Regions from separate parts of the Hydrogenoanaerobacterium saccharovorans genome, predicted to be linked through region 2. Evidence: riboswitches for the same ligand, from Rfam matches in the RefSeq annotation. Region 2 holds a riboswitch; the other holds the start of a gene.
What was found. Region 2 has a riboswitch for cyclic di-GMP ahead of fliE (flagellar hook-basal body complex protein FliE). Riboswitches for the same ligand answer to the same signal wherever they lie in the genome.

Region 1: linked by a shared signal. The riboswitch ahead of EDD70_RS12300 (Spy0128 family protein) and the one ahead of fliE (flagellar hook-basal body complex protein FliE) in region 2 are both predicted to bind cyclic di-GMP.

The regions. Positions count from the first base shown of each region.
Region 1 is NZ_RKRD01000003.1:7,229-17,871, reverse strand. It holds gene EDD70_RS12300 (Spy0128 family protein) at 1-5,564, opposite strand, end outside; cyclic di-GMP riboswitch class I at 5,633-5,718, opposite strand; cyclic di-GMP riboswitch class I at 5,858-5,943, opposite strand; cyclic di-GMP riboswitch class I at 6,086-6,171, opposite strand; gene EDD70_RS12295 (ABC transporter substrate-binding protein) at 6,571-7,899, shown strand; gene EDD70_RS12290 (carbohydrate ABC transporter permease) at 7,967-8,839, shown strand; gene EDD70_RS12285 (carbohydrate ABC transporter permease) at 8,839-9,663, shown strand; gene EDD70_RS12280 (alpha-amylase family protein) at 9,668-10,643, shown strand, end outside.
Region 2 is NZ_RKRD01000001.1:1,256,721-1,267,363, forward strand. It holds gene EDD70_RS05885 (cadherin-like beta sandwich domain-containing protein) at 1-1,797, shown strand, start outside; gene EDD70_RS05890 (class B sortase) at 1,794-2,639, shown strand; gene flgB (flagellar basal body rod protein FlgB) at 2,652-3,017, shown strand; gene flgC (flagellar basal body rod protein FlgC) at 3,030-3,464, shown strand; cyclic di-GMP riboswitch class I at 3,945-4,029, shown strand; gene fliE (flagellar hook-basal body complex protein FliE) at 4,278-4,586, shown strand; gene fliF (flagellar basal-body MS-ring/collar protein FliF) at 4,666-6,255, shown strand; gene fliG (flagellar motor switch protein FliG) at 6,234-7,265, shown strand; gene EDD70_RS05920 (FliH/SctL family protein) at 7,249-8,034, shown strand; gene fliI (flagellar protein export ATPase FliI) at 8,068-9,366, shown strand; gene fliJ (flagellar export protein FliJ) at 9,378-9,827, shown strand; gene EDD70_RS05935 (flagellar hook-length control protein FliK) at 9,874-10,643, shown strand, end outside.

The DNA.
Region 1 (10,643 bases), on a different contig from region 2:
CGAATGGAATAAATGTGCCTGCCGGTAAGGTTTTGATTGTAATAAATCTTATCAAATAAAACATTACCGTCAACATCGTTGAAAGCTGTCTGCAAAATCTGATTGTTTTCATCCGTTAAAACAAACTGAAACATTTTGTCAGTCAGTTTTGCCCCCTGCAAAACTTTCGTTCCACTCAAACTCACCGAGCCTTTTGCCGTATATTTCGAATGCGAGCTTTTTAGGATATAGGTATTGGTGAATATGGCTTTTTCTACATCAATATTGCCTTTTTTAATGGTTTGATTTGTGCTGAGAGTACCATCTCCGTTGTCAATCACATCAATGATAAACAGGTATACTGACTCATCATATTGATAATCGGAATCTTTCTGATCCGCCACTTCCGATACCTGATAATAATAGGTTTTTCCCATATCCGCCTGAGTGAATACGATATCATCAAATTTGATTTGACCGTTCTGAGCATTGCTCACCTGCTGGATTTTTTGAACAAGCTCGCCCGCTTCGGTAACCTGATTTAAAACAAAATGGAACTGCCCTTCGGTAAGTTGGCGACGGTTTAATACTTTTGTTCCCTCTATACTCGCAGCGGTATTGAATGTTTTATACGCATTGGCAAACTCTATGCTCGTTTTACCCGCTGGTGTAACAATGGCCTGCTGCGTATTCAGCGTTCCGTCTCCATTATCTGTAACCGACACACAAACAGTATATACCGTCGGATCGTAAGTGTATCCCCCTATCCCCTCATTCAGTTCACGCACGGTATAATAAAAGCTTTTGCCTGCATCTGCTTCGGTATATAAAATTATAGGGAAGATAACATTACCTTCTGCATCGTTTTTTACGATTACTCGTTCGCCCAAAGCATTGCCGTTGGTAACATCAATTTGCTGCAACGCAAAAGAAAATTGCTCTTTGGGGATGGCTTTGCCCGACAATGTTTTAACAGCTTTAATAAGGCTTGAGCCTGCTGCTTTGTATGCGTTGTTAAAAATCATCTCAGTTGCTATTTCTCCGTCGCCTTTGGTAATGGTTTGGGCAATTTTCAACGTACCATCTTCCCGGTCGTTCACATCAATTCTTACACTATAAACCGCATTGTCGTAACTGTACCCCGCTTTGCTGTCGTTTGTCTCGCTCATTTGGTAATAGTAGCTTTTGCCAATATCAGTTTGTGTAAAGGTAAGCTTTGGGAAAGATACATTCTCACCAATGTTTTTTACCGTGCTAATCTGCTTAATAAAAGCCCCATCGGGAGTAGTTTGATTGAGGATAAAAGAGAATTGCTCGTTTTGCAGATTGCGCCCGGATAAAGCCTTTTTCGCTGTGAGGATTACATCCGTTTCAGCAACTATATACGTATTGGTAAATTGGATGTTGGATGCATCTGTTTCTACACCGTTTACACTCTTTTTAGTGCTTAGGATATTGCCGGAAAGCTTGCCGTTATCTTGGTCGGTCACCTCAATCGTTACCGTATAAACCGATGGGTCATACGTGTATCCGGCAAGAGATGTGTGTTTTTCTTTGATGATGTATGTTTTGATTCCGACGTCTTTTTGAGTGAACCCGATGGGACTGAACGCAATGTTGCCTATATAAGTTGTGTGTTCCATATTGCGTCCGGCTTGGTTGCCCACCGTTTCAACGAGGGTTTCGCCGTCTTTCGTTTTTTCATACAGTTCAAAGCTGAACTGTTTTGCAGCAAGCAAATGCCCCAATACCTTTTTTTCGGCACTTAGCTGAATTTCTCCGTTTGCTGTGTAGGTGTTTGTAAATTTCGGCATTCTATCGGGTAAAAAGCTGCCGTCGTTATCGGATAGCACATTGCCCTTATCATCTTCAACCACAACTTTTAAAGCTTCACGCCCTTTGACATTGTATACTTTCACCACTAAGGTATGAACGGTTTTGTCAAAGCCATATCCGGGGAGATCGGCAGGCTTTTCTTTCATAGTAAAAGTCTTGGTGGTTACTAAGTATTCCGTATCATTATTTTCGAATATGTGATCATCTGTAAACTTCAAAATATCCTCGGCTTTTGCATTGTCGTTCAACGTGAATTCAACTGTGTAATCACCGTTGGATAATTTGTTTTTTGTGGTACCTGTCATCACTACATTAATTCCGTCCGTAATTTCAAAATCGAACGGGCGGATAATCCCTTTACCATCCAGCCTTTTAATTGCTCCGGGTTTCCAACTGCCTGTTTTGATAGGTGTATTGTAAAAATCCAGTGGCTCTGCATCCCCTGTGCCATCGGATGGTGCATAAACTGTAACAGGGGCTGCGTTATCGAGTAAATACCCGCTCGGAGCGCTCTTTTCGGTCACCGTGTACACTTCTCCCCTTGTAAGCCCGCGGAATATAACCGAACCGTTGGTTGCGGCAAGCGTACGAACCAATACGGGCGTACCCATCCCCCCGTTGGGCAGCCAGTGCAGTTCAAATACAGCACCATCTATTTTTTGGTCGTTATCTTTACTGCGCTTATTAACGGTAACCGAGGTTTTGGTTGTTGAACCGCCCCCCGCCGTACTGGACAGTGTCACTGTAGTTGTATCGGTATTACTTGGCACCGTCACTTCGCCTACAAAATAAGCGCTGTTGTTAATTTTTTTATTATCACCCAAAAGGCTGTCATCAAAATCCGTTGAAAAACGCAGAATATAATCGGTTTTGTTGTCAGGCAAATCTACCGTAAGCGTGTATCTGCCTTCCATCCCCTCACCTTCTGCAGGCAAATACGTATAACTAAAATTTGTAACCTCTTCCCCTTTTGCTTCTACAAGATTGCCTGTAATAAAATTACCGTCGGTATCTATGACGTTCTTGTATAGCTTAATGGAGGTTGGGTCCAGAGTAAGCCCTTTGGGCAGAACATCTACCACTTTTGTGCTGTCCATCTGAACTCGCCGTTGATTCAAGTTGATTGTCCATTGCACTTGTTGTTCTTTAATCAAAGTAATACCGGATTTACCAAGCACTTCGTTTTTGATTTCTTCGGTGTTACCGGTAGGCGGAGTAGAAATCGTGCCCGGCTTTAACCCTACTGCTGTAACTTCAGCAATGTTGCCTCTGCAACGAATCGTACCGTTCTCTTTAAAGATGGGGGTATTCAAAATATCTATTTCTGCTGTGAACGTAATGGTGTACTCATCGTTCACCGCTGCACCACTGCCGAAATTGACGGTAATAATGTTGTCTTGATAGGTTGCGGCATTTGCAATGGCATTCAAATCAAGGTTATCCCGCGCGCCTTTACTTTTAACAATTTTGAGTGTATCCGCCACATAAGTCCATTTTACTCCGTTAACGGGTGTAAATTGGGATTCGCCGTTTTTTCGAAACTCCGTAACAATGTTGTTTAAATCATCGGTTATTACAACATCACTTAAGGGCATTAAATTTTTATTAACGATAATTTTAAATTCTACTCGAGGGTTTATACCAACCTTGGTGGTGTTGCCGTTGTATTTACCCACTGTTTTTGATATAACACTGTTTTGAATCCAAACAATATCTGTATCTTCTCTGTCTGCAATTGCATTCCCCCCAGTATCCAGTAAAACGCATTGCACCTTGTTTGTAAAAACGCGGTTGAGGTTATCGCCGTAAATTTCGGGTTTTATCTTGGTTTTAACCGTAAAATTCTGCTGTGTACGCAATGCATTGGGGTTGTTAAAAGTAATGGTTAATGTCCTGCCATCCGCGCTTATTTCTGCCTTCGGCTCAGTTGTGCTGTTAATCTTCTGCTCACCCCAGTAAATTTCATCCGCTATATATTCTTGGTCTTTAGGCAAACTATCTATTATTTGAGATTTGCCGTAACTAGAATGATTGCTCGCCGCAGAAATTTTCCAAGTAATCGTGCCATTTCGTTTATCTTCTTCCAAAATCGCATTATGACTTTTGTCAACAAAAACATTGGGAACAGACACGCCAATTTGGCTTAAATCACCGGTCTCCACGCTGCCCTCACCGTCACCATCGGTTACATAGTTGGCTTCCAGGCTGGCGGAGTTGCTGTAAACCTGGTTCTGCTCCGTAGGTGAATCATTGATTAAAACAATATCGGTTACAAGTGTAATGGTTTGTACCGCATCAGAGGCGTTTTCTTTCCCTCTCGGCAAGTAAATTTTAAGCTGAGATGTGCCGTCACTGTTTGCAACCAACACCCCATATATTTCTTTGTCATCGGCAGGTGTATGGGCATTATCATAAATCGTTACTTTTTGGCTCCCTAGGTAGACTAAATTTTTATCCAGCTTAACATCTGCCTGCAGCAAGTCCGTAATAACGGCGTTGTACATAAGCTGCCGCGTACTGTTGGCAGTTATCGTCCACACTATTCTGTTGCCTTGATATAATGAACCTTTCTTTTTAAGCCAGTCGGGGGTAATTGTATGGGATGCCGTATTCGAATCAATGTCAACATCCGATGTTCCGCCGGATAAGTTTGCCTGATTTTGCACTGTAGTAGCTGTCGTATTACCATAGATGCCTCTTTTGGCAACCGTGGTAATGGTGATATTCTGATAATCTTTGCCGTCACGTCCGTCGGGAATCGTATATGTAATTTTACCCGTTGCATCGTCAAAGGTATAATCTTTGCCCTCAGTAAGGGTGATGTTACCGTGCTTGATTGATGCTAGGTCAAGGTAAGTTCTGTCGATTGTGTCTGTAAACACACACCCGCTGAACACACCCGTTTCTGGCATTATTTTTACATTCCATACAAGCTCTCTTGTTAGGTGATTGTAGCTTGATGCTGTTTTGGTAAGGGAAACAGGTGCGTTTGGTTGGGGCTCGGGTATGGTTATTTCAATTTCCACGTTATTCTCATTATCAATTGGGATAGAGATTGTTGAAGTTGTTCCTCCCTCTTCAGCACTTAAATCAAGTTCAAAATCAAATTCCATTTCACCAAATATATCAAACTCATTGGGGTTATCGATATAATCGGTAAAAGTCACTTTTATTTGCCACGTACCGTTTTCGGTTTTTACAAAGCTGTAATTCGCAATCGGTTCGTTCGCGTTGCCTAAAATATCTCCGTCTTTTGGGTTCTTGATGTTCAGTTTTTCAGGCAAATTTATAAGATAATAATCTCCCTTTTTTAGGGTTCTTTGCGGTTCTCCCGTTTGAGTATCGATATTATCATTGAGCTTAAATTTGTACTTGGCATGATATTTTTCAACTTTTAGCCCATCTTTAATTTGGTAAGGGGGCAAAAGTTCCAAAAACTCTGAGCTGCCCTTGAGCATGTAATGCAAAGTTAAGTCCCGAACAATATCAGAGTTTGCCGTTTGGTCTTGGTTTCGGTTCAAATCCACAATACCTGAATCAATATAGCCCGAGCCCAAGTCCGCCGGGTCAGCAGCAGTGAAATCTACTTCTCCTGAATCAATCGCTCCCGAATCCAACACGTTTGATAATTCATTATTTTCATCGGATACTGCAACTACATCAAGGGCTTGAAAAGCAAAAGTCAGTGCTATGGCAATGCTTAAAATAAGTGCCTGTAATCTCAACGAATATCGTCTTGATTGCTTCATGGTTGTTTCCTCCTAATATATCAGTTATATAAAAAAAGCAATCATCATTCCCATTTATGGGGAACAATGATTGCAGCTTGACGGCCATAGCAAATTATGCTTTAGACTCACAGCTTTGCGTCACCAGCTTTCGCTGGCTTTGCCTATTTTTCAGTTTTGTGATAAAGTTAAATGTTTCATAGATGCCGGATTGCATAAATCGCTATTAAACGCATTTTGAGTAACTATACAGATTTGATATTGTTTAAAATTTGTATAAAAAAACAATCATCGCCCCCTCTTTAGGGAACAACGATTGCAACTAGACTGTCATAGCAAATTATGCTTTAGACTCACAGCTTTGCGTCACCAGCTTTCGCTGGGTTTGCCTACTATTCAGTTTTGTAATAAAGTTAAATGTTTCATTAGATACTGTATTGCAAAAACCGATACTAAACGCATTTTGAGTAACTATACAAATTTGATATTGTTTAAAATTTGTATAAAAAAAGCAATCATCATTCCCATTTATGGGGAACAACGATTGCAACTTGACTGCCATAGCAAATTATGCTTTAGACTCACAGCTTTGCGTCACCAACTTTCGCTGGCTTTGCCAATATTAATTTGTTTATAATAAACTTTTTACGTAAGCCTATATTTGCTGAATTATTGATATTATAGAATATTTTTCAAGAAAAAGCAATAGGCAAATTACTATTTGTTTGTCATTTTAATTACACAAAATACAAAAGGAATTTTAGAGCTGAATTCGCTCTGCTTTTTTTACGGCAGATATTGACAGGATCAAGCACCGCGCGGTAAAGTTTGTTGTCATTATAATACTGAAAATTGTTTTTGTCTAACGAAGTATCTATGCAACTTTCATAACCGTCAGTATCGTTTTGTCCACCTCAACTGTGGGTAAATGTGCATTCCTTTTCTGTGCGCGGTAGAGTATGCTGAATATAGCGAAAGCCGAAAACTCTTTCGGCATAAAACTGAACCTACATTTTAAGGAGGAATAATGATGAAAACCACAACACGCATTTTGAGTGCCACGCTGGCTGGGTTAATGGCACTCAGCATAACTGCCTGCGGTTCAAAGGCATCCACAGACATTTCGTCATCCAATGCCGATTCGTCACAGGCATCCGGCAAGGTAGAAGGGGTTACGCTTACTTATGTCGTATCTCAAAACTGGGTCAATAAAGGCAGCACAGTCGATGACGACCTAAACAAAAAATTTGAAGAAGAAACCGGCATCAAAATTGATATGCAGGTAATTCCGGATGACCAGTACGTCAACGTGCTGAAAACAAAACTTTCTACCGGTGAAGTGCCCGATATGTTCATGGTGTCCGGCGGCGTAGGTGCACAGAAATTTATGCCTGAAAAATATTTTGCAGACCTTTCGAATGAAGCGTGGGTTTCTCGTTATGCTGAATACGCAAAACAAGGTACCACCATTGGCGGAAAAATCATGGGCTTGATGCGCTGGAACGTAGACGGCTGGGGCATTTTGTACAACAAAGCCATGTACGATGAAATGGGCATTAAAGTTCCCACAACGACCGAAGAATTTGCCACAGCTTGCGACGCGTTGCTTGCCAAAGGCATCACACCGGTATACGAAACCGGCAAGGACACATGGCACTGGGGCATTTGGCTGTCCAGCTACGGCCCTTATGCAGCCAGCAAAAACCCGAATCTTTATGAAAAACTGAACGCAAACGAAATGAAATTTGCCGATGTTAAAGAATTCGAAGCATTCCTCAACGAGTTCAAATCCATTTACGACAAAGGTTACCTTGGTCAAAACAGCCTTGCCAATCCCTGGGATGCCGCTTATGGACAACTGGGCGAAGGCAAAGCGGCAGGTTTCCTTGGCTATCAGTCCTATCAGAACGAAGTTGCTGAGAAATATCCCGACAGCAAAGCGGAAACATGGGAGATGTATCCCCTGCCCATCGCAGGTAACAACATGTATTCTCACAGTGCCGGCGGCAACATGACCGTTGCGTATAAAGATTCTAAAAACCTCGAATATGTAAAACAGTTCTTCGATTTCCTTACAAAAGCTGAAAACCTGAAAACATATTACGAAGGCCGCCCCGACCTGCAATCCAACCCATCCTTTACAGATGTACCGGGCAATCCAACTGCTGCAGGCAATGCCATGATGAAAAATGCAACCGGTGGCGAGGGCATGGAAATGGAATACGGTGTGCTGTACTGGGACAATACACAGGTAGGTGTTTACATGCAAGAAATGCTGCTTGGCAACAAAACTGCAAAACAAGTGCTCGAATCCATTGACGCGGACCGTCAGAAAATGTTTGACGCACAAAGCTAATCGTTTGTAAATTTGTTGGAGGCCGGTAAAAAATTTTACCGGCCTCTTTTTAGAGAGGGGAAGTCTTATGCAGCTTAAAAAAGTTTACAAAGGCTGGTATGTTCTGCCGGCGTTTCTTGTGTTCTTTGTGCTGTTTTTGCTGCCGAGTATCATTGGTCTGTTTTTTTCATTTACAAACTGGAATGTAATGAGCGACGGCATCAAATTTATCGGTTTTGAAAACTATAAAAAAATATTTATGGATAAATCCATGTGGCAGGTTTTTGGCAACAACGTATTTTATGCAGTGATGACAAGCCTGTTTAAGGGTGCCTTTGGTCTGCTTTTGGCACTTGCACTCAATCGCGCCATCAAAACGCGCAACTTACTGCGCACTATTTTCTTTCTGCCGATGGTTATTTCAAACCTGATTGTAGGTTTGGTTTTTCAGCAGATTTTACATCCGGAGCATGGCGTTTTAAACCTTTTTCTCAATGCGGCTGGTCTTGGCGCACTGGCACAAAACTGGCTGATTGCCCCCGAAATTGTAATGTGGTCCTGTGTTGCCATTGAGGTATGGAAGGCAGCAGGCTTTAATATGATTATTTTTCTTGCAGGCTTGCAGGGGGTGCCGCAGGATATGTACGAGGCATGTGATATTGACGGCGCAGGTGCGTGGCAAAAATTCAAGCGCGTCACCTTTCCGTTGATTATGCCGTCTGTGGTCATCAATATGCTGCTCAATGTAATTTCCGGCCTCAAGGTGTTTGACGTGATTTTCACGCTGACCAACGGCGGCCCCGGTCGCGCATCCGAAGTTATCAACATCACAATTTTCAAACAATTTTCTATGGGCGATTATGGTTACGGCACAGCGCTCAATACCATTTTGTTTGTGGTACTATCGATTATTTCTATTGCGGTAATTCGAATTTATACTAAAGATGAGGAGGATGTATAATGCGTGCAAAACAAAAAAGAGCCGACTTTCTCATCGGCGCATTGCTGTGGATACTCAGCCTTGTCATTATCGTGCCGCTCGCTATGATTATCCTCAACTCATTTAAGGATGTCACCGAGTCGGCTGTGATGAGCCTCAAGCTGCCCACTGCTTTCCATCCCGAAAACTATCTTGAGGTGCTGCGCGACGACAAGCTTGTGCGCTCGTTTTTTAACAGTGTGCTGCTTTGTGTAGGTTCGTGCTTTGCCACCACTGCACTTTCTTCACTTGCGGCCTTTGTGCTTTCACGCAACCGCAGCAAATTCAACCGCTTTATTTACATTGTGTTTCTGCTGGGTCTTGTGGCACCCATCAACTACATTACCACGGTGAAAGTGCTGCAATACTTACATCTCATCAATACCTTTGCAGGTGCAATTCTGCTTTACACTGCGCAGTACACCCCGTTTACCATTTTTATTTATTACGGCTTTATCGGCGGTGTGCCCCGCACACTGGACGAGGCCGCCATCATCGACGGCTGCGGCAGCATCAAACTGTTTTACCGCATCATTTTCCCCTTGCTGAAGCCGGTTACTATGACAGCGGTTGTTATTAATTTTCTCAATTGCTGGAACGATTTCATCGTACCGCTGTACTTCCTCAATTCGTCTTCAAAATGGGGTATGATTATGCTGATGTACAACTATTTCAGCCAGTTTATCAGCTCATGGAACCTCGTGTGCGCAGTGATGATTGTCAATATCATCCCGATTGTTCTCATCTATATTTTTGGCCAGAAATATCTGATTTCCGGCATGACCGCTGGCGCGGTGAAAGGGTAATGCTATGAACAACAAAAATTTTCATCCCATACAAAAAGTACCGCCGATTGCCCATGCCCTGCACCATTGGGACGAAGCAACCGGTACACTACGCTATGAATACAACGGCATGGATGTGCTTACGCTGCAAATACCGACAGGACACAATATTGGTTTTCGCCATGGTTCGGACGGCTCTATGCAAAGTATCCAGTATTGCCAGCAGATTTACGTGTCAAGCGATGTGCCGGTCAAAGCAATCGTTACCTTTACGCTAAATGCGGGTGCCATCAATTTGCGCCCGCACCGTGCACAGGCCGAGCAAGCCATTCTCGGGCAACTTGGTACACCACTTATTCACGGTGCCAACGGCATGTACGATACACAGTGGGATTTGCTGCTGGACTGGCATGGCTGCGATTGGCATTGGCTGTCAAGCAGCATCGAAACCACTGCCGAAGGCAAATGCATCGCACGTATGGAAGTTAGCTTTTCGCAAAAAGCAATGTTTATCAATCTGCGTCCGCAGTATTACCGCAAGCACCTTGGATATACCTATCACAAACCTTGGGAATTTGTCCCCAATCAAAAGGCAGTAGCAGGCTGGTGCTCGTGGGAGGCGTATCGCCGTGACATCAGCATCGACAAAATCGAGCATATCGCCGCGTTTATGAACGAAAAGCTCAAGGATTACGGCCTTACATACATTCAAGTAGATGACGGATATCAAAAAATGCCTCTGCCCGCAAACCCCAAAGGCACAATGACGGAGGGGTGGTTCACCTGTGAGAAAACAAAATTCCCCGGAGGTCACGACAGCATAGTGCAAGCCATTAAGAACAAAGGCTTTGCACCCGCTGTGTGGACGAATGCCAATATCACCAATCCGGAGTTCCCGGAAAATCATCCGAACGATGTAATTTTCCACGATGGTAAACCGCTGAAAGGCGAGTGGATTGATTTTCTATACACCTGTTCGCCCGAATGCCTTGCCATGCATG
Region 2 (10,643 bases):
GTCAGTTCCATTCAGGCAAGAGATATTCACAAAAGTAGCGATGAGCAAAAACAATGGGTAGACCTTACACCGGATGTTCTTTCGGCAAAAATACCTGTGGATTGCGGTACAGATGAAAAACCGGCATTTACTATTCCAATCAAAGTGACGGCAGAAGACGAAAAAACAGTAGTCACTTATGAGTTGGAAATCGTAAGGGAATTGCCGAGCGATGAAGCTGCACTTGCTTCGTTGGATATTGTAGATCAAAACAAAAAGAATATCGAATACGATTTTTATCCCGACATTATGAAGTATACCGTTCCAACCGCTTATGAGTCGGAAAGTGTTATGTTTACACCAAAGGCAGTTTTTGCTACACCGCACGAAATTACTATAAACGGCAAAAGAATTAAAAACGGCGAGCAAAGCCGTGCCTATAAACTGGAAAAATATCCTAACATAACAAAGTTTGAAGTTAAAGTAACAGCCGAAGATCAGAAAACAGAGAAAACTTATCTCTTGGATATTGCCAGAGCGAAACCCAGCTCCGATAACCTGCTGAAAAGTTTAGCAATAACAGGGCTCAAAGAGTTTAAGCCTGTTTTTGTACCAAGCAAACAAAACTATAAAGGCTCTATTGCAGATGGAGGTAAATCGGTTGTTGTGACTGCTACAGCCAATCACCCCTATGCAATTATTAAAATTAACGGCAAAAAAGCTGAAAGCGGCAAGCCCTTTGAAGCAATTGATGTTGTAGAGGTCGACAGCGAAATCAACATCGAGGTTATCGCACAAAACGGTACGGATAAGCGCGTTTACAATGTGAAATTGACCAACGAAAACCTAATTGATAAAAGCAGTAATGCCGACCTACGCAGCTTAGAAGTTAAAGAAGGCTACATGTCGCCCGAATTTAAGCCATCTATTTCCACATACGAAGTATCGGTGAAAGATGAGACCTCGTTTGTCGATATTATTCCGCGTGCCGATGACAGAATGGCGAAGGTTCGAGTGCTGGCGGGTACCAAAGAAATTGGTGATGACGACGGAGATTATTCTGAAGCAATCGAAAACGGCGAGAATAATTTTACCGTTGAGGTTACATCACCCGATAAAACTAAGGTGAAAGAATATAAAATCAATGTTTTCCGCGGTGATGAGGAAAAGCAAGGCTTGCTAAAACCCATTACGCCGGATATAATTGATTTTAAAGGTTCCGACAATATTGTAGTGGATATTACAAAATACCCAATAGTATCCGCTGAAGTATTCAACGAACTCAAAAAGTATCCGAAAAAAGTAATTACTTTTGTGGGCAACGATTATTCATTGCAGTTTAAAGCGCGTGATATCAAAAAGTTGATTCCGCATGAAAAAGTGTACGACTTTTCAATGGCGTTTACTTCGCCGGATGAAGATGCGATTTACGATATTATGGATGAAAAATCAGCAAACGATAAGCTGGAACCGGTTATGGTCTATTTTAGGCATCATGGTCAGTTGCCTGCGCCTGCTGTTTTTACACTAAGTCTTGGTCAAAAATATAAGAACAAAAAATTGTATTGGCATTATTATAACAAAGAACGTGATAGAATTGATTATTACGGTTATTTCAATACCAATTCAAAGGGTACATTTGCTGTTCAGATAGACCATTTTTCAACCTATTTTATTACAATAAGAATTGTAGCTGGCTCAGAAAATAAGAGTGGTGCAAGCGGTAAAGCAAGTGACAATATCGGTAATGTAAGCCGCATTAATCCAGATACAGGTAAAAATTGCGGAAAGATGAATACAGGAGGAAATCAGCCATGAGAAAAGTCTTGATTTCTGTTCTTGTTTTATTAGTACTTGCTGCAGTTGCAGCGGGCGCATACATTTTTATGGGTAACGCGCCTGCTGCTGAACAGCCCACAGAACCTGTAAATGTTGTGTTTAATGATATTCGCGGGCCGATGGTGCCGACAGGCTCAGAGGCAGATGATAGCTTTTACGAGGTGTCTCTTGCCTTGCAGCATGCCTACGGCCAAAATGAGGATACTGTTGGCTGGCTGCAAATTCCCAACACAGATATTAACAACAGCGTGCTGCAGTCCAATAACAACATGTATTATCTGCGGCGAAACGAAAAGAAAGAGGACGATATCTACGGATGTTACTACACAGATTACGCGTCCGAATTCGAAAGCAGACAAGCACTGTCTGCAAATACGGTTATTTATGGCCACAGCGATTTAAAGGATAACCCGGATGGGCCTCGATTTTCGCAGTTGTTTCGTTTTGCACAAAAAGAGTTTGCCGAAAAGAACCGCAGCATATTCTTTTCTATCCCCAGCGAACAAATGGAGTGGCAAATCTTTGCTGTATTCTATACCGATTTGGGCTTTGAATATATCAACCCCGATTTGGATGGAGGCAGTTTGACTGCAATGGCAAACGAGGCAAAGGCACGGTCTCTTTACGATTACGGAGTTTCTATCTATCCCAACGATAAGATACTTACCCTATCTACCTGCAGCGTTAAATACGGCGAGCGCCGTGACCAACGTTTTGTTGTTATGGCAAAACTGCTACCTGCCGATAAAAAAGCGGAGGAGGCAGAAGAGTTAAAAGATAATCCAAACCCGAAGCAGCCTGATTTTGCTTCGGAAAAATAAAGGGGGAGAATCATGCTGTACAATAATATAGAGTTTAAAGCAATGCAAAGCAGTCTGGACGCTCTTTGGATGAAGCAAAGAGTTATCAGCGACAATATTTCAAATTATGAAACTCCTGGTTATAAAGCAAAAACAGTCACATTCCAAAATGTGCTCAGTGATGCAGTGCGTTCAGAAGGCGGTAAAGGTAAATATCATTTTCAAGCTACAGTTGATGCAAATTCGGACACTTCTTCTCGTCCCGACGGCAACAATGTCAATATGGAAAAAGAAACAATCGAGTTGTGGAAGACCTATGCACAGTACTCATACTTGTCTCAAAAAATGACAGGCCAGTTTAAAAATATTCGTTACGTCATCAATCAGGCAATGAAATAAGGAGGTTAAAAAATGGGGTTTCTTAATTCGTTAAATATTGCAGGTTCAGCACTTACAGCTGAGCGCTTTCGTACCGATATTATTCTTCAAAACTTGGCAAACAGTTCAACAACAAGAACAGAGAACGGCGAGCCTTACCGTAGAAAACAGGTTGTTTTTGAAGAGAGAGGGATGACTTTCGGTAAAAGCCTTGAGCGAGAAATGGATAAAATCAATTCGGGCGGTGTAAGAGTAGCTGAAGTTATTGAAAGTCAAGATCCGTTTATTCCTGTTTACGATCCCACTCATCCTCACGCAAATGACGATGGCTATGTTATGATGCCAAATGTAAACAGAGCAGAAGAACAAGTAGATTTAATGGCTGCAACAAGAGCATACGAAGCAAATACCACTGCCCTCAATGTGGTAAAAGCAATGGCCCTTAAAGCACTTGAAATTGGTAAATAATACACAATAATAAAAAAACAGATTATACAATATAATCTGTTTTTTTGATTTTATTAAAATAATTTTGTTTATTAGTGAAAAATTGTGAGAGAATTTGTAAATTACAAAATATTTTTGTAATTATTTACATTTACAAAATTTAACTATATAATCCATAAAAAATTAACAATATTCATAAAATATGTATAATACATACATTATTTTGGCGATATCTAAGAGAAAATAAAAAATAAATGTATATATTGTGGCTATATTTAAAATTTTTTTTTACATTTTTTTATTATTTTTATCGACAAATATTGACACTTGCTGTTTTGTGGTTTATAATTTCTTTTAACAGCTATTTTTGTAAATAGTATAGACAGCTTAGTGCGCACATAATTTGTATAGTTTTCAGGTTTAGGCATTGCGTCCATGAATTCTTATATCAGTAAATCAATTTTAGATTTGCTTAAAAAGTGCACACGAAAAATATTTGAAATTAGAAAAAGGCAGGATTAACGAAAGTTAATTGCGCAAAGCTATAGGGTCTAAGTTCTTCGGAATATGACAGCCAGTTACCTACATACTTCGGTACTTATATACATTGTAAGTGCTTATGTTTGGTATGCACTGTTTTAGAATGAAAGAACTTGCCTTATATCTTCTAAATAATTAAGTAAGGATATTAGGTGGGGAAATGCAAATGAATATGTATCGAAAAAAGAAAAGTTGATTATTATCGTAATAAAAAATTATTATGATAGTGACAACTTTTTTCTTTGTTTTTTTTCATTTGACGAATTTTTATTACTTCAATATGGAGGAATAGTCATGTTTATCGTACCAATCTCTCAAATGCCGTCGATTGAACCCATTCAAAAAAGTGCGGCTCAGGTTACACAACCCGAAAACGGTGCAGGTATGCCGTTTAAGCAAATATTTGAAGAAGCGATTAACAATCTGCGCGAAACACAAGCACAATCTAACGAAGATGCATATAGGCTTGCTATGGGGCAGGCGGATGATCTTCATACCGTGGTAATAAACTCAGAAAAAGCTGCAACAGCGTTAGAGCTTACAGTTCAACTTACATCTCGAGCTGTTTCGGCGTATAACGAAATTATGAGGATGCAGATTTGATACGAGCTCGTAGCCCTGCGTTATTGTTTTTGTCAAAAGACAGAAACACAAAATACATAATTGATAGTTTGGGTGAAATATGGTTGAACAAGTAAAAAAGGGAATTCATACAACAAAAGAATACTGGGCAAAGCAAACAAAAAAGAAAAAGATAATTCTTGCTGGGTCTGCCGCTGGTATTATTCTATTTGCAATCATTGTTGCTGTTCTGTTTAATTTAGCAAATGTTCCCTATAGTGTTTTATATCCGGGAATGAGCCCAGAAGAAAGTGCAGAGGTTTTTGCAGCGCTGCAAAGCAGATCGGTTCCTGTGCAACGCAACGCTGAGGGCGAAGTATTGGTGCCAAAAGACCAGGTAGGTAATGCAATGTTGGATATGGCGGCACTGGGTTACCCGAAAACCACATTACCTTTCGATATTTTTTCTAACAATGCCGGTTTTACAACAACCGAGTTTGAAAAAAAACAATACCTGCTCATGAATTTGCAGGATAGAATCGAAAGAACCTTAAAACAAATGAACGGTGTAAAAAACGCCGTAGTTACACTGAATGTTCCGCAAGAAAGTACCTACGTGTGGGAGGAAGAGAAGAAAAAAAGCACAGGCTCAGTATCACTAAGTCTCCTCCCGGGATACACTATGGCTCCCGAAAAAGTATCTGCCATAAAAAAGCTTGTAGCATCCAGTGTTCCCCAGCTACTCCCCGAGGATGTTACTATCATTGATTCAGAGACAATGAAAGAAATGGCATCTTCAGAAGATAGTAAAGACAGCGGTTTGCTTGGTTTAGAAAGGCTTGGATTTGAAGCCGAAGTTGAAAAGAAAATGGAAGAAAAGGTTCTGAAAGTTCTTTCACTCGGTTATGGTCCGGAGGACTTAATGGTTTCTGCTACGGTGGTCATTGACTACGACCGTATGATAACAGAAAACATGCAGTATGTTCCCGAGACAAACGGAGACGGGATTAAGCAAAAAGTGGATGAAAAATACGCCATGGATAAAAACCAGGCGGCAAAAGGCGTACCGGGTGAAGAAAACAACACCGATATTCCCGTGTATGTCGATCAAGATGGAGACGGAACGCTCGACTACGTAGACTATTCCAAAAATGTTGATTATTTGGTAAGTTACATAAAACAACAGATTGAGAAAGATTACGCTCAGCTGAAAACGGCTTCCATAGCCATCACGGTGAAAGACAGCAATCTTACTCCGCAAAAAAAAGAGGCGCTAATCGAAACAGCTTCCAAAGCTGCTAACGTTGCACCAGAAAATATCTCTGTGAATAACTTTATAATAGATAACGGCAACGCCGTACCCGCAAGTGGCGGAGCAATTAACAAGATCTTGCAGTCTAAACCGTTCTGGATTGCGGGAGCAGTAGCAGTTCTTGCCCTGATTATCACTATCATACTGCTTCTTACCCGCAAAAAGAAGGTTAAAGAGGAAGAAACAACAGAGCAGGAGATGCCTGAAATTGAAATTCCCAAATTGGATGTTTCGGCAATGCAGAAAGAAGTTGACGAACACCGCAAAGCTTTACGTGAGCAAGCTAAGGCGTTTAGCTCGAAAGACAATGCAATAACCGATGAAGTGCGTGAATTCTCTCAAACCAACCCTGAAATTACTGCAGCGTTGATTAGAGCATGGCTGAAGGAGGGCGAGTAGCTGTGGCAGTGAGAACATTAACACCGGTTGAAAAGGCAGCAGCTGTCGTCATAGCATTGGGCGCAGAAAATGCTTCGCAGGTTTATAAATACCTTCATGAAGACGAAATTGAAGTTTTGTCTTTAGAAATATCCAAAATGAGTACCCTGCCTGCCGAGGATATGAAGGAAATAATTGAGGATTTCTACGGACTTTGTGTTACGCAAAAGGTTATGACCGAGGGCGGTATTGAATACGCAAGAGACGTGCTTGAAAAAGCCTTTGGTCAGCAGCAAGCACTTTCGCTGATGGAGCGTGTTTCAAAATCTTTACGTACAAAGGCGTTCAATTTCATCCGCAAGGCAGACTACAAAAGCCTTATGAATATTATTCAAAACGAGCATCCGCAAACAGTCGCATTGCTTTTATCTTATGCCAGAGCGGATCAAGCATCCATGATTATACAAGAACTCCCCAAGGATAAGCGAATTGATGTTGTAGAGAGAATCGCAAAGCTTGATAGAGCCTCTCCCGAGATTATCAACCTTGTGGAAAGAGAACTCGAGAAAAAGTTTGCCGCTATCGTCTCGGTAGATTTGATGGAAATTGGCGGACTCAATTATGTGGCAGATATTATGAACCATGTCGACCGCAGTACTGAGAAAAATATCTTTGATGAACTTAACAATAAAGATCCGCAGCTTGCCGAGGATGTCAGAAAGCTGATGTTTGTTTTCGAAGATATCACGTTCCTCGACAATATGTCGATACAGCGCTTTATCAGAGAAGTCGATACCAAAGACCTCGCGGTTGCGCTCAAAGCCGCAAACCCAGATGTATCTGCAGTTATTTTCCAAAACATGTCGAAGAGAATGCAGGAGACTATTCGCACCGATATCGAGTACCTGCATAATGTAAGGCTGCGTGATGTGGAAGAGGCACAGCAGAAGATTGTTTCCATTATTCGCAGACTGGAAGAAGAAGGTGAACTGGTAATCTCCAAGGGAGGAAAGGATGACATCATTGTCTAAGATTATAAAATCTGTTAATGCGATTGAAGATGGACGAACTGTAACACTCTGCGACGTTGACATTCTTACTTCAAATCTTAAAACAGATGATGCCGACCCTGCTACAAACCATAAGCAAGGCAACTTGGATATCGACGTACAGATTACCCAAATCAAAACAGTAAGCGAATCGATATTGAACCGGGCAAGAGCAGATGCTGACAACCTGATGTCTCAGACCATGGACATGTTGAGTACACAAAGAGAGGCTATGCTGTGCGAAGTAAACGAGCAGGCAGAGCAAATTCACAAACAGGCATATGACGAGGGAAGAGCCGCCGGTATGCTTGATGGGCTGCATTCTTTTGATGAGGAACTTTCGCAAATAAGAGCAGCAGTAGCGCAGTTGCAGGTTAAGCAGAAAGAACAAATTGCTGCATTGGAAGAGTCTATCGTTACGATAGCGCTTGATGTTGCAGAAAAAATCTTAAACAAACGCATTACACAAGATGAAACTGAGATGGAAAGCTTAGTGCGGGCAGCGATAGCGGCAGACAAAGGAAAAAGCCGAATTACCGTAGAATTGTCCAAACAAATGCCGGTGCTTATAGCATCCTTGCAACAAAAACTCGATTCGCTGAAGTGCTCAAACTGTGATGCAATGGAGTTAAAGGCTGCTGACCTCCCTGTAGGTGCCTGTCGAATCGAATCGGAAGACGGTATCATAGATGCATCCATTTGGGCTCAGCTTGAAAATTTAAAAGCCCAGTTAGAAAATATTGATTCTTAAATTTTATGATGATTCAGAAAGTGCGGTGATGGGATGGACCTTTCAAGGGTAAGACAGACAATAAAATCAGCCGACCTGTATACTCGAATGGGACGAATTGATAAGATTGTCGGTATGACCGTGGAAGCTACAGGCCCTGCATGCAATATCGGTGATGTATGCCATATCGAATATCAGGGTGGCACCGCACTTGCAGAGGTTGTCGGTTTTAAAGAAAGCAAGGTTCTTCTAATGCCGTATGAGGAAATTGAGGGAATCGGCTACGGAAGCCTTGTCACAAATACAGGCGATAAATTAAAAATTAAAATGAGCGATGACTTGATTGGCAGAACCGTTGACGCAATGGGCATTCCCATTGATGGCGGACCGCCAATCCAAGCAGATCAATTTTATTCAATTAACGGAACACGCTCCAATCCTATGGACCGCCCCCGAATCGACACGGTCATTCAAATGGGTGTCAAGGCAATAGACGGAATGCTCACCATTGGCAAAGGTCAAAGAATGGGAATATTTGCAGGCAGCGGAGTTGGCAAAAGTACATTGATGGGTATGCTTGCAAAAAATGTAAAAGCCGATGTAAACGTAATAGCACTGGTAGGCGAAAGAAGCCGTGAGGTTGTGGAGTTTATTAAACGCGACCTTGGCGAAGAAGGCGCCAAACGTTCGGTTTTGGTGGTTGCAACCTCCGACCAACCCGCTATGATGCGAGCAAAGTGTCCGCTTACCGCAACAACCATTGCAGAGTACTTTAAAGACCAAGGGAAAGATGTACTTTTGATGATGGATTCCCTTACCCGTTTTGCAATGGCACAGCGTGAGATAGGGCTCAGTATTGGAGAACCCCCTGTTGCACGTGGATATACACCATCCATCTACTCTGCAATGCCAAAATTGCTGGAGCGTTCCGGTAATTTTGAAACAGGTTCCATTACCGGTATTTATACCGTTTTGGTAGAGGGCGATGACTCAAACGAGCCAATTTCCGATACCGTTCGCGGCATTATAGACGGCCATATCATGCTGTCTCGAAAAGTAGCCATGAAAAATCATTATCCTGCTATCGAGGTTCTTTCAAGCGTAAGCCGTTTGATGAATGATATATCGGATAAAGAGCATAAAGATGCTGCGGCAAAAATCCGCAGGCTGTTATCTATCTACGAGGCAAATGCAGATTTGATTTCTATAGGTGCTTATAAAAGCGGCTCTAACCCCGAACTTGATTATGCAATTACTCGAATTGATGCAATTAACCAGTTTTTACAGCAGGGTGTGGATGAAAAATACAGTTTTGAAGAAACGGTTGAACAAATGAAACAGCTTGTTGAATAGGAGAGGGAACAGTGAAAAAGTTTCAATTTTCCTTAAGCAGAATGCTAAACTTCCGCGAGCAATTGTTAGAGAAAGAAAAGAATTCGTTAAATCAACTTCTTATACAAAAAAACACATTGGATCAACATATTTTAGATATAAAAGAGCAGCTTGAACAAGCAGCAACTCAATTGGAACAAAAAACACGAGAAGGTACAGTTATTACTGAATTGCGGTTGCTGACTTTTACACTCGAAAATGGCAAAAAACAACTTAAGCAATTACATAAAGACCAAATGCTGCTTAATTCAACAGTAGAACTTCAACGTAAATCAGTGGTGCAAGCTTCTCAACAAGTTACAAAACTTGAAAAACTAAAAGAAAAACAGTGGGAAGAGTACCAGTACGCTTTAGCAAAGGCAGAAGAAGCATTTATATCAGAGCATGTCGCATCTACGTTGATTCGACAGACCAATTCTTAAAGAAAAGGTTTGTCCATCATATTAATTTTTGCGAAGGGAGGTGAAGATGATGGATGTAAACATGTCCACACAGGCGGTTACGGCAAGAGATATTGCGGCTGGTAAAGCAGGTGTTTCGGGCGGGCAGAAAACCGGCGAGGCAGGCGGCTTTATGGAACTGATTATGCAACTGTGCGGCTCGGTAAAATGTGGCCAGCAGGTACCTGCGGCACAAGCTCAAGATGGTTTGCTCGAGGCATTTAAGAAAAAGATGACGCAAGAAACACCTACTGATGCATTGCAGATGATTGTACAAATGCTGATGATGAACCCTGAATTTGCAGCAGAAAATTTGCAGATGCCAGAAGACCTTTCTGCAATGACAGAACAGCTTGCAGCAATCGGTTTGGATGTCCCCCAATTAACACAATTGTTAAGTGCGCAGGAAGAACTTTCACCTGAAATGCTCAAGATGCTGGAATCTTTGCAGCAAAGTACACCTGCTTTCACGGTGGTTAAAAGCGAAGAGCAATCTGCTCAGCCGCAAATACAGCCACAGCAGGATGCTTTTGCAGGGCAGAACGAGTTCCAAAATGCAGTAGCCAAGGCACAGTCAATGATAAGCAGCAAAACATCTGCACGTGAAGTAAAAGAGGAGAAACCTCTTAATGTTGAGACCTTGCAAAAAGATGTGGATGCAGGGAAATATCTTGGAGCAGCAGTATCTGCGCACCCGAATGCAATCAGTAGCAATACGACAGTAGAACATGTTGATACCTCAAAAGTACAATCACCGCAAGATGTTTTTACTCAGGTAAAAACAGGTTTAGAGCAGGG